DNA from 3 places in the Sporosarcina soli genome. Region 1 is predicted to be linked to each of the others. Evidence: riboswitches for the same ligand, from Rfam matches in the RefSeq annotation. Region 1 holds a riboswitch; each other region holds the start of a gene.
The links. Region 1 has a riboswitch for S-adenosylmethionine ahead of metA (homoserine O-acetyltransferase MetA). Riboswitches for the same ligand answer to the same signal wherever they lie in the genome.
Positions count from the first base shown of each region.

Region 2: it holds a riboswitch for S-adenosylmethionine, as region 1 does, so the genes downstream of both, metK (methionine adenosyltransferase) here and metA (homoserine O-acetyltransferase MetA) in region 1, are expected to answer to the same signal.
Region 3: it holds a riboswitch for S-adenosylmethionine, as region 1 does, so the genes downstream of both, ACFPRA_RS23315 (MFS transporter) here and metA (homoserine O-acetyltransferase MetA) in region 1, are expected to answer to the same signal.

Region 1 is NZ_JBHSNO010000008.1:374,878-380,556, forward strand. It holds gene ACFPRA_RS17100 (hypothetical protein) at 1-291, opposite strand, end outside; gene metA (homoserine O-acetyltransferase MetA) at 642-1,550, opposite strand; SAM riboswitch class I at 1,651-1,759, opposite strand; gene ACFPRA_RS17110 (hypothetical protein) at 1,910-2,089, shown strand; gene ACFPRA_RS17115 (SIMPL domain-containing protein) at 2,273-2,911, opposite strand; gene ACFPRA_RS17120 (AbrB/MazE/SpoVT family DNA-binding domain-containing protein) at 3,219-3,512, shown strand; RNA gene ssrS (6S RNA) at 3,560-3,751, shown strand; gene ACFPRA_RS17130 (polysaccharide deacetylase family protein) at 3,988-4,956, shown strand; gene ACFPRA_RS17135 (SLOG family protein) at 5,105-5,679, shown strand, end outside.
Region 2 is NZ_JBHSNO010000006.1:250,325-256,003, reverse strand. It holds gene ACFPRA_RS13450 (transposase) at 1-56, shown strand, start outside; gene ACFPRA_RS13445 (NUDIX hydrolase) at 107-568, shown strand; gene ACFPRA_RS13440 (alpha/beta hydrolase family protein) at 558-1,349, shown strand; gene pckA (phosphoenolpyruvate carboxykinase (ATP)) at 1,410-2,996, opposite strand; SAM riboswitch class I at 3,182-3,318, shown strand; gene metK (methionine adenosyltransferase) at 3,695-4,891, shown strand; gene ACFPRA_RS13425 (CoA-acylating methylmalonate-semialdehyde dehydrogenase) at 5,072-5,679, opposite strand, start outside.
Region 3 is NZ_JBHSNO010000018.1:35,715-41,393, reverse strand. It holds gene metE (5-methyltetrahydropteroyltriglutamate--homocysteine S-methyltransferase) at 1-543, shown strand, start outside; gene ACFPRA_RS23315 (MFS transporter) at 783-2,261, opposite strand; SAM riboswitch class I at 2,335-2,518, opposite strand; gene ACFPRA_RS23310 (5-methyltetrahydropteroyltriglutamate--homocysteine S-methyltransferase) at 2,532-3,641, opposite strand; gene metC (cystathionine beta-lyase) at 3,665-4,849, opposite strand; gene ACFPRA_RS23300 (methionine biosynthesis PLP-dependent protein) at 4,846-5,679, opposite strand, start outside.

The sequences.
Region 1 (5,679 bases):
TGATTCAATGACCTCGTTCTCGAATTGTTGTTGGCGTACTTCCCGTTCATGCAACCCATGCAGACGGTTGTGGATTGTTTGGAATTGTGTGGACTGCCGCGTGTCCTGTTCTTTCAGTAACGATTGTAAATCATGGAGCTGTCGTTGCAGGGACAGATTCGCTTCTTTCTGTTCGGCTACCCACTCCGTAAACGGATCGATCGTGGATATCCTTTGATTATTCGGCTCTAAGCTTCCCAAATCATTTGTATAGACTTCCGGATGGTCTTCTCGGTTCATAAATAGGCCCATCCCCATCAACCCCCTTGTCGTCATAGCTTATGCGCTAAGCGGCAAAGTAGTCCTTCAATCAATTACGCCTCGGCGGAATTGCGTCCAGATTTTGAATTGAGCATAACTCACGTCTGGTCTTTGGGCACCCTACGCTTTTGGGGAATTAACTCCTTTCAAAATTTGTGACATCCGCGGGCCTACAGGATGTAGGTCATGCAGTCGTTGCGAATCGAACAGCGAAGGGTTCGATTTGCCGTATTTCCGCGTTTTTTTGCAGAAATTAAGGCACTTTATCAGGACGTCGCGCACTTAGACTGCCTTCCATTCTTCATTCAGCAGGCGTTAAAACACCTGCTGAATGAAGATAATCACTCCCAGACGTATGGTGTTTCCTGATAGACATAATAATTCAACCAATTGGAGAAGAGTAGATGAGTATGAGAACGCCATGTATTCAAAGGTTCTTGCGTCGGATCGTCATTCGGAAAATAATTTTCAGGGATATCAATATCGATCCCTTTTGCAACATCACGTTGATATTCTTCTGCAAGTGTGTCAGCATCATATTCAAAATGTCCTGTAATCATCACATGTTTCTCATCTTTCGAAAGAATAATAAACGCCCCCGCATCCTCAGATTCAGCAAGCAAAATTAAGCGCGGATCATTTTTTATCTCTTCGATTGACACGGACGTATAGCGGGAATGCGGTGCACGGAATTCATCATTAAATCCGCGTGCCAGCTTAATCGTCGGATCGGATAGGCGATGCGTATAAACACCAGAGCATTTCTTCGGCAATTCAAATTTACCGATACCATAATGGTGGTAAAGTGCTGCTTGGGCACCCCAACAAATATGTAATACCGATGTCACATTCGTTTTCGTCCAATCCATGATTTCCGTCAATTCTTTCCAATAATTCACATCTTCAAATGCCAAATGCTCAATCGGTGCGCCCGTAATGATTAGGCCGTCAAAGCGACGGTGCTTTACATGCTCGAAAGTTGTGTAAAATGCATCCAAATGGGATTTGCTAACGTTTTTCGATTCATGTGTCGCCATAGTCATGAATGTGACATTCACTTGTAGCGGCGTATTTCCGAGTAAACGCAACAATTGAAGTTCGGTTCTTTCTTTTTCAGGCATTAAATTTAGAATGATAATATTCATCGGACGGATATCTTGGGTTGTCGCCCGCTTTTCATCCATGACAAATATTTTTTCTTCCTTCAAAAGTTCTCGTGCCGGTAATTGTTGCGGAATGTTAATTGGCATTGCTATTCTCTCCCTTTTCATTTACAAAGTCTCTTTTTTGTCCAAAAAGAAAACCCCTTTTCTGTTAAATAAGAAAAGAGGGTTAGTTTTGGACACTCATTTCTTATCTCTCAAGACAAATCATCTTGTTGGAGTTAGCACCTTTCTGACATGGTCAGAGGTTGCTGAAGCTTCAACGGGCCAGTTCCCTCAGCTTCTCTTGATAAGAATATTCATTTAGTTTCCATTATACTATTAAAATAATTATTGTAAACGAATTCTTCGATGATCCTACATTTTATCTAGGGATTTCTGAGCATAAAACAACAGCTTCGAGGCATATTAATGTGGCATTGAGTAGCGGAAAGGAGTTTTTTAAAATGGGAAAAGACGAACACAAAACCGGTGGAAACAATTCACGCTCATTACCACAAACACCGAAAAACCAAAAAATCAGTCCGTCTGATATGGCAACAGAATTTGCCGAGGAGTTTGGTGAGCTGGCCTATTTGAAACCGAAGCGAGAGCGTATGATCCCGAACGAAAGAAAAAGAAAATAACTCATCCGCATCATGCAAATCAATTGGATAATTCCCCGTACCGTCAATCGACTGAAGACGGGGAATTTCCTTATTCATACCGGTTCAGAAACATCTTCCAAAGACATTGATGAGCAGTCTTTCAAGCTAGTCTGCCCTTCCTTTAACACGCTACTCCGCATCCACCACTTTTACCTACATTTATCAATACTCAAATTGCACTTCCACTTTGGCATGGATGGAAACTTGTCCTTGTTCGATAGGGGTCGAAACCTCGCTGGCTAAAGCTCGATAAGCGACGGGCTGTCCACTTATTTCTTCCACAATTCTGATTGGCTGAGGTTCAAGCTGAAGCTGCATCGTCCTCGCAATCGTTTCCGCTTTTGCGACTGCATTTTCCAGTGCAAGGCTCAGCGCCTGCTGATAATATTTTTGTTCATCTGCAACCGTAAACTGAATGTTTGATACACGATTCACCCCATTTTGAACGGCTGTGTCGATTATCGGTCCAATTTGTTGGATGTTAGTCGTTTGAACCGTGATTGCGTTGGTCACTTGATATCCTCTAAATCGTTGTTCCCCCTCAAGATAATCATATTGCGGAGTAATATTGTAAGAAACTGTTTGAATATTGTTTCTGTCAATTCCTAATGCCACTAATGATTCAATCACTCCACTCATCACAGAGGCATTTTCCTGCTGCGCTCGTTGAAGCTGTTTGTTTTCCGTAATGACTTCCATTTGGATTCGAACAATATCCGGCGCAATGCTTACGTTTCCGATCCCTGTAACCGTCATAATTCGGCGATGATGACGAGGCATTTGCATATAAGGGTAATACATTCTTTCCCACCTTCCCTTGCATGTATTTCTTTTCAGTAAATACTATGCAGGTTGCCTAGGAAAAATCAGCGAGGCAAAGCTGAAAAAATAACCCGCTTGTAGCCATTGCCATGCAAGTTATTCCATTTTATCTACCCAGTAGCTTAAGCGCCGTTGGTCGAATTTTGTCATTTTGAAAAAGAATATGGCATCATACATAAGCCCTTCCTATTCACTTAAAATCATTCAAATTTTTTGGACTTTTGAATCTTTTCTAGTACAATACAATTATGGTATAAAAAATAAGATTAATAAGGAGTAGATTTCAATGCGCAGCTTAGGAATTGTTAGGAAAGTCGATCAATTAGGCCGTATCGTCATCCCGAAAGAATTACGGAACACCCTACAGCTTAACACAGGCTCCCCTATGGAGATTTTTGTCGAAGATGATAAAATCATTTTGAGAAAATATGCTATTAATGAAGCATGTATCGTGACAGGGGAAATCACACCGGAAAACCGGGAATATTCAAATGGCATGTTTTTAAGCCCGAACGGAGCTAGAATCTTATTGGAAGAAATCGAGAAAAACAGCGGGGTCAGCAGGCCTGCACTTTACTAACCAAATCTTTCATTTGAATCCTTTCATCATTTGCTGTACACTATAAACACGAGCTGCGTTGTGCGTATTAACATGAAGTTTTAACCTTTAAGCTGTAAAAGGGAGTTTTATCTAGAAACTGGAATGGCACGCCCCATTCAACAACCAATGGGGACATACAGGAATGTTTCTGCGAACACCCACTTTGAGGAGTGGTGGTTTAAAACTTTCTTGACCCATACGGCAAATGCGGCTTTTGAAAAGCCTTATCGGTAGTACACATACCAACCAAAAGCATCGTCCTATTTGGACGATGCTTTTGGTTTTTTATCGTCCAATCGACCCAGCACTTGCCGATTTTCTGAAAGAATAGTCCATCCGCAACAGGGAAGACTATTCTTGACAAGAATATGATTGGAGGATTTTACATGCTTCAAACAATGAACCCAGTGATTCTTCTGCAGATCGTCAACAATTTCTCAATTGAGGCAGAAAAATGAAAAGAAAAAAGAAAATTTTTATCGGTTTACTTTCCAGTTCCCTCGTCTTTATGTTCATCATTTACACACAGCCAGTTGCAACTTTTTTTTCCAATGCCACGAATGACCATACGATTCCTACATTCATGGCAGATGAGCAAGACGAATTGTATCAAAAGATTATCACCTACAACGACCAACATAAAATAGATCCGATCGATGCTACCATTGACCGGGTTTGGAAAGCAATCCCTGGATACAACGGATTACAGGTAGATATAAAAGCCAGTTATGAAAACATGAAGGGAAGAACAGTACTTGATCCTGATAAAATCGTCTTTAAAGAAGTATCACCGTCAGTTCACTTGGATGATTTAGAACCTTCCCCTATTTACAGAGGCAATCCTGAGAAACCGATGGTATCCCTTTTGATTAATGTGGCTTGGGGCAATGAGTATATTCCAGGTATCCTTGAAACATTGGAAAACACCTATGTCAAAGCAACATTCTTTTTTGACGGCAGTTGGGTGAAAAAAAATCCTGCCCTCGCTGCCATGATTTATCTTCATGGACATGAAATCGGCAATCATGCGTACAGTCACCCTGATCTTAAATTTCGATCACGTGCGGAAACAATGGACGAATTGAAAAAAACCAACGATATTATCGAAAAAACATTGGCCGTGAAGCCGGAATGGTTTGCACCGCCAAGTGGCAGTTTTAACGATGTCACAACCGACGTCGCCCATGAACTCGGCATGAAAACGATCCTCTGGACTGTCGACACAGTGGACTGGAGAAAACCGAACACTTCCGAAATGGTTGCACGCGTCGTCTCCAATGTCGGTAATGGTTCCATGATTCTTATGCACCCGACAAAACCAGTCGAGGAAGGGCTCGAAACGATGATTAATGAAATAAAAGAAAAAGGATACCAGATCGGAACAGTTAGTGAGTTAATGAGCGAAAAACGGATTGACAATTAAAAGACTAAAAAACAAAATAGTATCCCTATCTGTGACGGTCAATTTCTGATACACTACAATTGGGTGACGGATCTTTTTCAATTTAAAATCAGTCAGATCCATGACATATAATTATCCAAAACCGGTTTCCATTGGAAACCGGTTTTTCATGAAAACAGTTCAGGAGGTGGTGGGCATCGTAAAGCGATTGGTCGTTACAGGATACAAACAGCATGAATTAGGGATTTTCGACGATAAGCACCCAGGCATCCGATTCATCAAAAAAGCATTGGAGAAAAGGCTCGTCTCGTTCCTTGACGAAGGTTTGGAGTGGGTCATTATAAGCGGACAACTGGGGGTAGAAACATGGGTGGCGGAAGTGGTGATCGACTTAAAAAAAGAATATCCGGCGTTAAAGTATGCAGTCATCACCCCTTTCCTTGACCAAGAAAAAAATTGGAGCGACATAAAAAAAGAGAAGTATCATCGAATTGTCGCCTTGGCTGATTTTCATACGAGCTTGACGAAAAGACCTTACGAAGCACCTTGGCAATTCATTGAAAAAGATAAATTTTTCATGCGCAATTCGGATGGCATACTGATTGTCTATGATGAAGAGAATGAAGGGTCACCTAAGTTTGTGAAAAAAGCGGCAGAAAAGTATGCCGGGCGCTCCGACTATCAAGTGTTCACCATTACCGCGGATGATTTACAAATTATCGCGGAAGAAGAGCAACTGAATGA
Region 2 (5,679 bases), on a different contig from region 1:
AATTTACCGATGATGAGTCGAAACGATTCATTGAAAAACTACCGTATTTCCGTTGATTGGTTGGCCGTCCTTCGTTACACTTAGTATAATGAAGGACGTGATAACAATGTACCTATTTGAGGATATAAATGGTGGACGTGTCGAACTGACTTTCGGTGAAAATCGAATGGGCATGCAGGCTAGACACGTCCTTGTCGTATTAAAACATAATGGGAAATGGTTACTCACCCCTCATTCTACCCGTGGTATCGAGTTTCCTGGCGGTAAAGCGGAAGAAGGGGAATCCATCGAAGATGCAGCGATGCGTGAGACATATGAAGAAACAGGAGTAACTATTTCAAAACCTGTCCGATTTGCGCAATATGTTGTACATAATGAACTGACATTTTGTAAGGCGGTCTTTACCGCAAAAGTGGTGGACGTTGAGGAGCAGCCGACATTGCATGAGACGGAAGGTGCTTTATGGCTGACAGATGAAGAACTGGAACGTTGCGAGACGTTAAGCTTTCATATGAAAGGAACTGGAATGGAACAGCTAAGAAAGTGGGTGGAGGACAATGACGCTTAATGGAGTAATCGTTCATCGCAGACCGTATCCTTCCCCAAATCCGCATGTTGTTTTGGAGGAAATTACTTATTGGTCGGACGGGCATAAAGTCAAAGGGATGATGGCGGAACCGATTGCTACAGGAAACTATGAAGGAATCATATACCTGCGTGGTGGGATGCAGCATATCGGCATGGTGCGTCCAGCACGAATTGCGCAGTTTGCCGCTCAAGGGTTTGTCGTCTTTGCGCCGTATTATCGAGGAAATCGCGGGGGCGAAGGCCGGGATGAATTCGCGGGGGCCGATCGGCAAGATGCGGTCTATGCCATTGATGTGCTTAAACAGAATCCGAAGACGAATCGGGACAAAATCCACTTATTCGCATTTTCAAGAGGGGGTATCATGGCGCTTTGGACCGCCATTTTACGGGATGACATCGCCTCTGTCGTCACATGGGCAGGCGTCTCGGATGTCGTATTTACGTATAAGGAACGAAAAGATATGCGACGCATGATGAAGCGTGTCATCGGCGGAACGCCGAATAATATGCCGGAAGGTTATCGGGAACGGACGGCGCTATTTCGGATCGATGAAATTGATGCACCTGTCTTAATCATTCATGGCATGCTCGATACGAATGTTTCATTTCAACAGGCGGTGTTACTGGAGAATGCCTTGCGAGAACAGCAAAAGGATTATGAAACATGGTATTTTCCACAATACACTCATTATTTCCCACCGGTCCAAAATGCACAGCTCGTCCGCGACTTATGTGACTGGATGAGAAAGCAGGGAGATTAGGAGTTTGAAAATTAAAAATCGTGTAGCACATTTGAAATGTGCTACACGATTGAACGTTGATTAAGCGATTGGTCCGCCTTTAAGGACGATATCTTCTGAAACCGTACCAAATTTCTTGAAGTTTTCACGGAACAGGTCTGCCAATTCTTTCGCTTTTTGATCATAAGCCGTACCATCAGCCCATGCATTGCGTGGATTCAGCACTTCCGTTGGAACACCTTCGATAGATGTTGGCATTTGAAGTCCGAATACAGCATTCACTTCTGTTTCAACATCATTTAGTTGTCCTGCAAGTGCTGCACGTACCATAGCGCGCGTGTATTTTAGATCCATACGTTTACCGACGCCGTACTCGCCGCCAGTCCAGCCAGTATTGACAAGGAAGACTTGCGCGTTATGCTCATCGATTTTCTTGCCAAGCATTTCCGCGTATACTGTTGCATGGAGCGGTAAGAATGGTGAACCGAAGCAAGTTGAGAATGTAGCTTCCGGTGATGTGATGCCACGTTCAGTTCCAGCTAGTTTCGACGTGAAGCCGCTTAGGAAATGATACATTGCTTGCTCTTTCGTTAACTTGGAAATTGGAGGTAAGACGCCGAATGCATCTGCTGTCAAGAATACGATCGTTTTCGGATGTCCAGCAACAGATGGGTCAACGATGTTGTCGATCGCTTGGATCGGATACGCAGCGCGCGTATTTTCCGTCAATGTACCATCGTCGTAATCAGGAATGCGTGTTTCTGGATCGATGACGACGTTTTCCAAAACGGAACCGAATCGGATTGCACCGAAGATTTCAGGTTCTTTTTCTTGAGAGAGGTTGATGCATTTTGCATAGCAGCCACCTTCAATATTGAAAACACCATTATCAGACCAGCCATGCTCATCGTCCCCGATCAGTTTGCGGTTCGCATCTGCGGAAAGCGTCGTTTTCCCAGTTCCTGATAGACCGAAGAACAAAGCGACGTCACCATCTTCACCGACGTTTGCTGAGCAGTGCATCGGCATAATGTCTTTTTCAGGAAGCAAGTAGTTCATGATGGAGAAGATGGATTTCTTCATTTCACCTGCATACTCTGTTCCACCAATCAAGACGATCCGCTTTTCCATGGAAACGATGATGAATGTCTCGGAATCCGTTCCATCGATTGCAGGATCCGCTTTAAAGGACGGAGCTGAAACGATGGTGAATTGCGGGACATGCGTTTTCAATTCTTCTTCGTTCGGGCGGATGAATAACTGATGGACAAATAGATTATGCCATGCAAATTCATTGACGACCCGGATGGATAGACGTGAAGCGGGATCTGCACCTGCGAAACCATCGAAGACGAACAGTTCATCTCTCTCTTTTAAGTGGCGGATTACTTTCGTATATAAGGACTCGAAAATGTCGGCAGAGATGGGACGGTTCACTTTACCCCAATCAATTTTGTCTTTCGTGGTCTCTTCCTCGACGATATACTTATCTTTAGGAGAACGACCTGTATATTTACCGGTTTGAGCTGTGATTGCTCCATCCGCAGTTAGTTTTGCTTCACCGCGCGATGTCGCCTTTTCCACAAGCTGTGGTACTGAAAGCTGCATATGCACATTTTTACCAGACAGCAGTTCTTGAAGCTCATCGCCAATTCTCGCAGATATCATAATTTATTACCTTCCTTTACGTATAATCCCAATCTTCTTTGGGTAACATCACATTATGGAATTAGTATAACACATTTAACGGATTAGTCTATACTAATTCAAAGAACAATTACTTTGTACGCGAAAATTGAAAAAAGATTTGACATCAGTGACAATTTTCCGTAGGATGTATAGTTGAACGGATACTCTTATCCCGAGCTGGTGGAGGGGTCAGGCCCTATGAAGCCCGGCAACCTGCAATGACTTTTTTGTCAGCGCAAAGGTGCCAAACCTGTAGCAAGATATTTATCTGGATACAGATAAATATCCTGTATGATAAGAGTGAAAGGTGCATTTACAATCCTGCCTTTCCTCATGTGCTTTTTACGTGAGCGAAAGGCTTTTTATCTTCATTCAGCAGACTTCTACCTCCATAGAGGGTGAGATGGATGCTGTTTTGTTTACTATCTAGCGGGTATTCAAACGCCCGCTGAACGAAGATAAAGCCTCCGGCGGATGTCACAGATTTTGAAAGGAATTAATTGAGCTTTGCTCAATTCAAAATCTGGACGCAATTACGCCGAGGCGTAATTGATATAAAATCGCCCTTAATCCTCGTGTATAGAGCTCGAAATGGCTTGAAGTCCGTTCATCTTGGGGGCTTTACATGGGACATATGAGTACCGTATCAATCTCGTAGGATATAAGGAGGAACTGGAATGACAAACCGCCGACTGTTTACATCAGAATCGGTAACAGAAGGGCATCCGGACAAAATGTGTGACCAGATTTCGGACGCTATTTTGGATGCCATATTAGAAGAAGATCCCAATGCGCGTGTAGCGTGCGAAACGACAATTACAACTGGACTTGTCCTGATTGCAGGGGAAATCACGACGTCCACTTATGTCGATATCCCGAAAGTGGTTCGTGAAACTGTGAAAGGAATCGGCTATACACGTGCAAAATACGGATTTGATTGGGAAACATCTGCAGTGCTGACTGCAATCGATGAACAATCACCTGATATCGCTGCAGGGGTTGACGAGGCATTGGAGTCGCGTGAAGGCTCCATGACTGATGATGAGCTTGAAGCGATCGGAGCGGGTGACCAAGGGCTAATGTTCGGTTATGCTTGCAATGAAACACCTGAACTGATGCCATTACCGATCAGCTTATCCCATAAACTTTCTCGCCGCCTTGCACAAGTGCGGAAGGATGAAACAATTAACTACTTGCGTCCAGATGGAAAAACGCAAGTGACTGTGGAATATGATGAAAACAACGTGCCGGTACGGATCGATACAATTGTCATCTCTACACAACATCATCCGGAAATCACACTTGAACAAATTCAACGCGATATTAAGGAAGTTGTCATTAACCCGGTCGTACCGGCTGAGTTGATCGATGAAAACACGAAATACTTCATCAACCCGACAGGCCGCTTTGTCATCGGTGGACCTCAAGGGGATGCCGGTTTGACAGGTCGTAAGATCATTGTCGACACTTACGGTGGATATGCTCGCCATGGCGGCGGCGCATTCTCGGGGAAAGATCCAACAAAAGTGGACCGTTCCGCTTCATACGCGGCACGCTATGTTGCCAAAAACATCGTCGCTGCAGGACTTGCAGATCGTTGTGAAGTCCAACTTGCTTACGCGATCGGCGTTGCTCAACCGGTATCGATTTCAATTGATACTTTTGGGACAGGCATCGTAGCGGAAAGCAAGCTTGTGGAACTCGTTCGTGAACTGTTCGACCTTCGCCCAGCAGGCATCATCCAAATGCTCGACTTACGTCGTCCAATCTACAAAGCAACAGCAGCTTATGGACATTTCGGTCGCACGGATGTCGTTTTGCCATGGGAACAGACGGACAAAGCGGAAGCATTAAAAAAACTAGCTGGACAATAATATATGAAGCCGGAAGAGCAAATGTGCATCTTCCGGTTTTTTTTCTGTGAAAAAACCTAATAGGGGGGAGCCCCCCTCATTCATATCTCGTTCCTAGCGGGTGAAACAGATTTATGCATAAAAACGGAAGTCACCCCAATCAAAGGATGACTTCCTGTTTTACTTTCATCTAAAAAACAATTACCAACGCGCAGTTAACATTTTCCTTCTTGTATAAAATTCTATTCCATCCGTTCCGTTTGCATGTAAATCTCCGTAAAATGAATTTTTCCATCCAGAGAATGGGAAGAAGGCCATCGGGGCAGGTACCCCTAAATTCACCCCTAACATACCTACTTGGATATGTTCACGGAAGTAACGGACGTTGTGACCGCTTGCCGTAAACAAGCAAGCTCCATTGCCGAAATCGGATTTATTGGTCAACTCGATGGCCTCTTCAAGTGTTTCCACTCGAACGATTGAAAGGACAGGCGCAAAAATCTCTTCCTTCCAAATCCGCATATCTGTTGTGACATGATCAAAGATCGTAGGGCCTATAAAGTAGCCGTCAGCCGTCATGCATTCGTCTTGACGTCCATCCCGAAGGAGAACCGCACCTTCTTCTTGTCCGCTTGCGATATAATCAGCTGTTCGTGCCTTATGTTCTGGCCGAATAACGGGACCGAGGAAAACCCCTTCATCCAAACCATTTCCGATCGCAATTGAATCTGCGGCATCTTGAAGTTTTTCAATCAGTGGTTCCGCAACTTCACCGACCGCAATCACAACGGCACATGCCATACATCTCT
Region 3 (5,679 bases), on a different contig from region 1:
CTACGTCAGGAAATCGAAGCGCTTGAAAAGAGCGGCATCCGCATGATTCAAGTGGATGAGCCTGCATTGCGCGAAGGCTTGCCACTCGATCCGGAAAAACATAAGGCGTATTTAGAGGCAGCCGTCTATGCCTTTAAACTGGCGACCGCGTCTGTTCAAAATGACACACAAATCCATACACATATGTGCTATTCGGAGTTCAACGGAATCATCGATTCGATCAGTGCATTGGATGCGGATGTCATTTCCATTGAGACTTCCAGAAGCCATGGAGAAATCATTTCGGCATTTGAAAATAACACCTATGACAAAGAAATTGGCCTTGGCGTCTATGACATCCACAGCCCGCGTGTACCAAGTAAAGAAGAGATGAAACAAAACATCCATCGCGCGCTCCAAACGATTCAACCGACCCAATTTTGGATCAACCCGGATTGCGGTTTAAAGACGCGAAAGGAAGAAGAAACGATCGAAGGATTAAAAGTGATGGTCGAGGCGGCAAAAGAAGTAAGAGAAAGCCAATTGGCTACCGTTCAGAAATAAAAGGAAAAGGCTTTCCCCGTTTAAATGGATGGGGGAAGCTTTTTATTATCGGCGGAACTCCCTGTGATATTAGAGCTTATTACTTCATTATCGGCGCCTGGAGGATAGATATCAGCGATTCCCCTACATATATTGGCGCTCAATAATCGTTTATTGGCGAATCGGGACTTTCCTCCCGCCTGAAGTTATAGAACTCAAATGAAAAACCGCCTGAAGGGTCAGGCGGTTTTAATGGTGGATCAATTCTCCGCTTTCACCGGAGATAATGCAGTCTGGCGAACTTTTTGACTGGAGACGGCGAGCACGAGTACGAGACCTGCTGCCATCAATGCGCCGTCAAGCATGAGCGGCATTCCCCAACTACCTGTACTATCCCGAACGACACCGGAGACGACAGGGGAGAGTACTGCCCCGATTTCAGCAACCAGATTGAGCATGCCGAACATGGATCCTTTGCTTTTTTCAGGTGTCAAATCTGATGCCAACGCGTGGGCCACCGGTTGCAAGGCGAAGAAGAACAATCCTGAGACAAACAACATGATGGACATGACGACTGGATTATTATGCCCCATCATGACGTAAGCGGCGAAAACGAAAATAAGGATGGTCAGAACACCGGTCAGCACGGCGAGTACATTGCGCCGCCCATTCGGACGATCTGACACGAGGTCTGAGATTTTGCCGCCAAGAGGGAAACCGATAAGACCAGCTAATCCGTTAAATGAAGCGACCAATGCTGCCGCCATCAACGCGCCGCCGCCAAAATCTTTGACGATGGAGACGGACCAGAAACCATAAAACCATAAATGCCACATGATTGGGATGAAGAATAGGTACAACAAGAACAAATTTTTATTCGCCAATAATGGCTTGATTTCGGATTTCTTTGTTATATATAAATATAAAATGAGCAGCGGGCATAGTGCCGTAAGAATAATTGCAATCGCTATGGAAGAAAGCCCTAGTTTGACAGAGAAGAAATAGATCCCCATGACAATGACTAGGAAAACGGCGGAGTATAGGGTCATATATAAGAACCCTTTTCCGAATTGAGCTTTTATTCCTGGAGAGGATGAATCTACAGCCACGCCAGGAGTAGCTTTTGGTTTCAAATACTTTAATAGAATGAATGCAACGATTAGTGTTATGCCTCCTGTTACGAAGAAAGGAAAACGCCAAGCATTGTGATTCATAAACGGTTCCGCTAGGGTGATCAGATAGGGTACCCCTAGCGTGCCTGCCGTCAGACCTAAAGACACACCGGTAAGCGCGATACCCATCCCTAATCCGACTTTTTTCGGAGGGCTATGATAGGCGATATAAGAGCGGTCATTCGAATAAAAAACACCTTCACCAAGTCCTAGTAATACTCTGAAAAGAATAAAGGCAATCAGACCGCCTACGATTCCTGTCAATAAAGTGGCAATCCCTGCCCAGAAGATACTTAAGATGATAATGGCGCGATAGCCAAAGCGGTCTCCTAAATAGCCGCCTGGGAATTGCATCAACATAAAGCCGGCAAAGAATAGACTGCCGATCAATCCGCCAATGGCATGCGGATTGGCTACGTCGGCAAAGAAAGAGACTTCATTTTCAATCATATAAGTGATGATTGGGCCTGTAGCTACACGGTCGATATATGAAACGAACCAACCTAAAAAGAGCAAGCCCCAAATTGTGTGATATCGTTGTAACCCTTCTTTTCTCAATTTCCACACGTCCTGTTCTATGTTATTCGATATAAAAAACCTCTCCATTTTTCGGACGGAGAGGTTTTCGAAAGAAGATCCTCTCTTATTTTTCAAAGCATATCGCTTTGCAGGATTTAGCACCTATTTAATGATCCTCATCAATTACGCCTCGGCGTAATTGCATCCGGATTTTGAATTAGCAGGGAGTTTGAACTCCCTGCTAATTCAAATTAAATGGTTGCCGGGCTTCATCGGGCCAGTCCCTCCGCCGCTCTTCATAAGAGATTTAATTAAATTTTATTGCCACACGTCTTCTGCGATTGAAATGACGTGACGCACTTTTTCCCATTGCTGTTCTTCTGTCAAAAGATTACCTTCTTCTGTTGAAGCGAAACCACATTGCGGGCTTAGGCAAAGTTGTTCAAGTGGAACGTATTTTGCAGCTTCTGCAATTCGTTCTTTTATACTTTCAGGGCTTTCCAGTTCGCCGTATTTGGATGTGATCAAACCTAATACGATAGATAGATCCGGTCGATTGACATGACGAAGCGGTTCAAATCCGCCTGAACGCTCATCATCGAATTCGAGGAACAGACCGTCGACATCTAACCCGCCAAAAATCGTTTCAGATACTTCTTCATAGCCACCGCTAGAAAAATAAGTCGATCGGAAGTTACCGCGGCAAATATGCATCGTTACTAGCAAATCATCTGGTCTTTTAGAGATGGATTCGTTGAGGATTCGCGCGTTTAGTTGCACTGTTGTTTCAGGGTCTAGACCGCGCTCTTTCAATGATTCTCTTCCTTCTTCCGATAAGAAGGCAGCCCAAGATGTATCATCAAGTTGCAGATAGCGGCAACCTTCATCGTAAAGTGCCTGAATGACATCCTGATAGGCAGTGATCAAATCATTCACTAATTCTTCGTTATTTGTATAGACGCCATCTTCGAATGTCGCTCTGTGCAGCAACATATTCGGGCTTGGAATCGCGAATTTTGCCACCGCATCGCCTGCGATGCTATGCAAAAACTTAAAGTCTTCAATCATGTAATGCGTGCTGAACTTAATTTTATCGTTTACGTGAATGCCACTCGCTTTCCGCTTCACGCCTTTGAATTCAACGCCTACTTCGGTTTCGATATATTCAACACCGTCAAAACCGGAAAGAAAATCGAAGTGCCATAATTTACGACGAAGCTCTCCATCTGTTACCACTTTCAGTCCGGCTTCTTTTTGACTTTCAACGAGTCTAATAATTTCTTCGTCTTCAATTTTACGCAATTCCTCAGCAGTAATTTCACCGTTTTCCTTTTGGAGACGTGCTTTCTTCAAACGTTCCGGACGCAAAAAGCTTCCGACGTGATCCGCTTTAAAAGGTGCTTTTTTTAGTGTGTTAGTAGTTGTCATGATCAATTCCCACTTTCAGTCTATTAATTATTTGCAATCAAGTTTTTATTGGCAATTGCCAACGCTTGGTCAAAATCCGCAATCAGGTCATCTACATGTTCCAGCCCCACAGAAAAGCGTAATAGGCCATCTGTGATTCCGCGTTTTTCCCGTTCGGCTTTTGGCATAGCTGCATGGGACATCTGTGCAGGGTGGGAGAGGATGGATTCTACGCCTCCCAAGCTAACGGCGAATACAGGAATTTGGACGCTTTCAACAAACGCTTTTGCCGTTTCACGATTTGGTAACCGGAAAGAAAGGACCGCTCCTGGGCTAGTCGATTGTTTTGCATGAATTGCATGCCCCGGATGACTCGCCAATCCTGGATAAAAGACTTCTTCCACTAGCGGGTGACTATCCAAATAGGAAGTGATTTTTTGCGCTGCCTCGGTTGATTGGACCAAACGGGCACCCATCGTTTTTATCCCTTGAATCAATGTATAGGAATCTTGTGCACCTAAAATAGCTCCGAACGAGTTTTGGATAAATGCTAAACGATTGCCAAGTTCTTCGTCCTTTGTCACTGCGAGTCCTGCGATAATATCACTATGTCCAGATAAAAATTTCGTGGCGCTATGTAGCACGACGTCGACACCAAGATCAAGTGGACGTTGGTATAGTGGCGTCATGAATGTATTATCAAGGAATGTTAGACAGTCATTTGCTTTTGCTAATTCAACGATCTGCTCAATGTCGGTAATGCCTAACAGCGGATTTGCAGGTGTCTCGATGTAAAGTAATTTTGTATTTGGCTGGATCGCTATCGCGACATCCTTCGCATTTGTGAAATCGGCAAATGTATGTGTAATGCCAAATTTCGTCAACACTTGGGTGACAAAACGGTACGTCCCTCCGTAAACATCTTCCGTAATGACGATGTGATCGCCTGAAGAAAGCAACATGAATGCGGAAGAGATGGCGGCAATGCCGGAAGCGAATGCCAGTCCTCTTGCTCCGCCTTCCAATGCCGCAATCGATTTTTCCAATGCATCCCGTGTCGGGTTGCCCGAGCGACTGTAGTCATATGGACCGAAATCGTCAAAGCTTTCCTGATGGAATGTCGAAGACAAGTAAATCGGGACGTTGACGACCCCTGTCTTTTGTTCGAAATCTCCGCGCGTAGATGCGTGGATAAGTGTCGTTTCTAACCGTTCTTCACGTGAACTCATCGCTGTTGCACCTCAACTTTTGGTAATTTCGCGAAAACTTGTTTCAAATCGGCAATGATATCTTCTGCTTCCTCGACGCCGACTGAGAAACGTAAAAGTCGATCGCAAACACCGCGTTGGATTCGTACTTCGCGCGGGATGTCCGCATGGGTTTGCGTTGCCGGATAGGTGATGAAGCTCTCTGTACCGCCAAGACTTTCCGCGAATGTAATGAGTTGCAAGTTTTGAAGGAAAGGATCTACCCATTCACTTTCCTGTAATCGGAAGGAGAGCATACCGCCTTTTCCAGGATAGAGAACATCTTGCACAAGTGGTTCGTTTTTCAAATAGTCCGCGACGAGTTTAGCATTTGCCTCATGTTGTTTCATACGCAGATGCAAGGTTTTCAATCCACGAATAATGAGCCAGGAATCGAAAGGTGAAAGAACCGCTCCGATTGCATTATGGTTGGCACCTAGTTGCTCGCAAAGTTTTTCGCCTTTGGCAACAACGAGTCCGGCTAATACATCATTATGCCCTCCGATATATTTCGTCGCACTATGGAGCACGATATCAGCACCAAGTTCAATCGGACGCTGTAAATAAGGGGTTAAAAATGTATTGTCGACGATGAGCAATAAATCATGCTTACGTGCAAGTTTTGCGTACTGTTCGATGTCCGTTTCCTGCATGAGCGGATTGGTCGGTGTTTCGATGAAAAGAGCCTTCGTGTTTGCTGTAATTAGTTTTTCGGTCTCTTGCACATCTGTAAAATCAGTGTAAGTGGTTGAGATAGAATAGATGTCTGCATACTGTTCGAGTAAGCGGTAAGTACCACCGTAAATATCCTC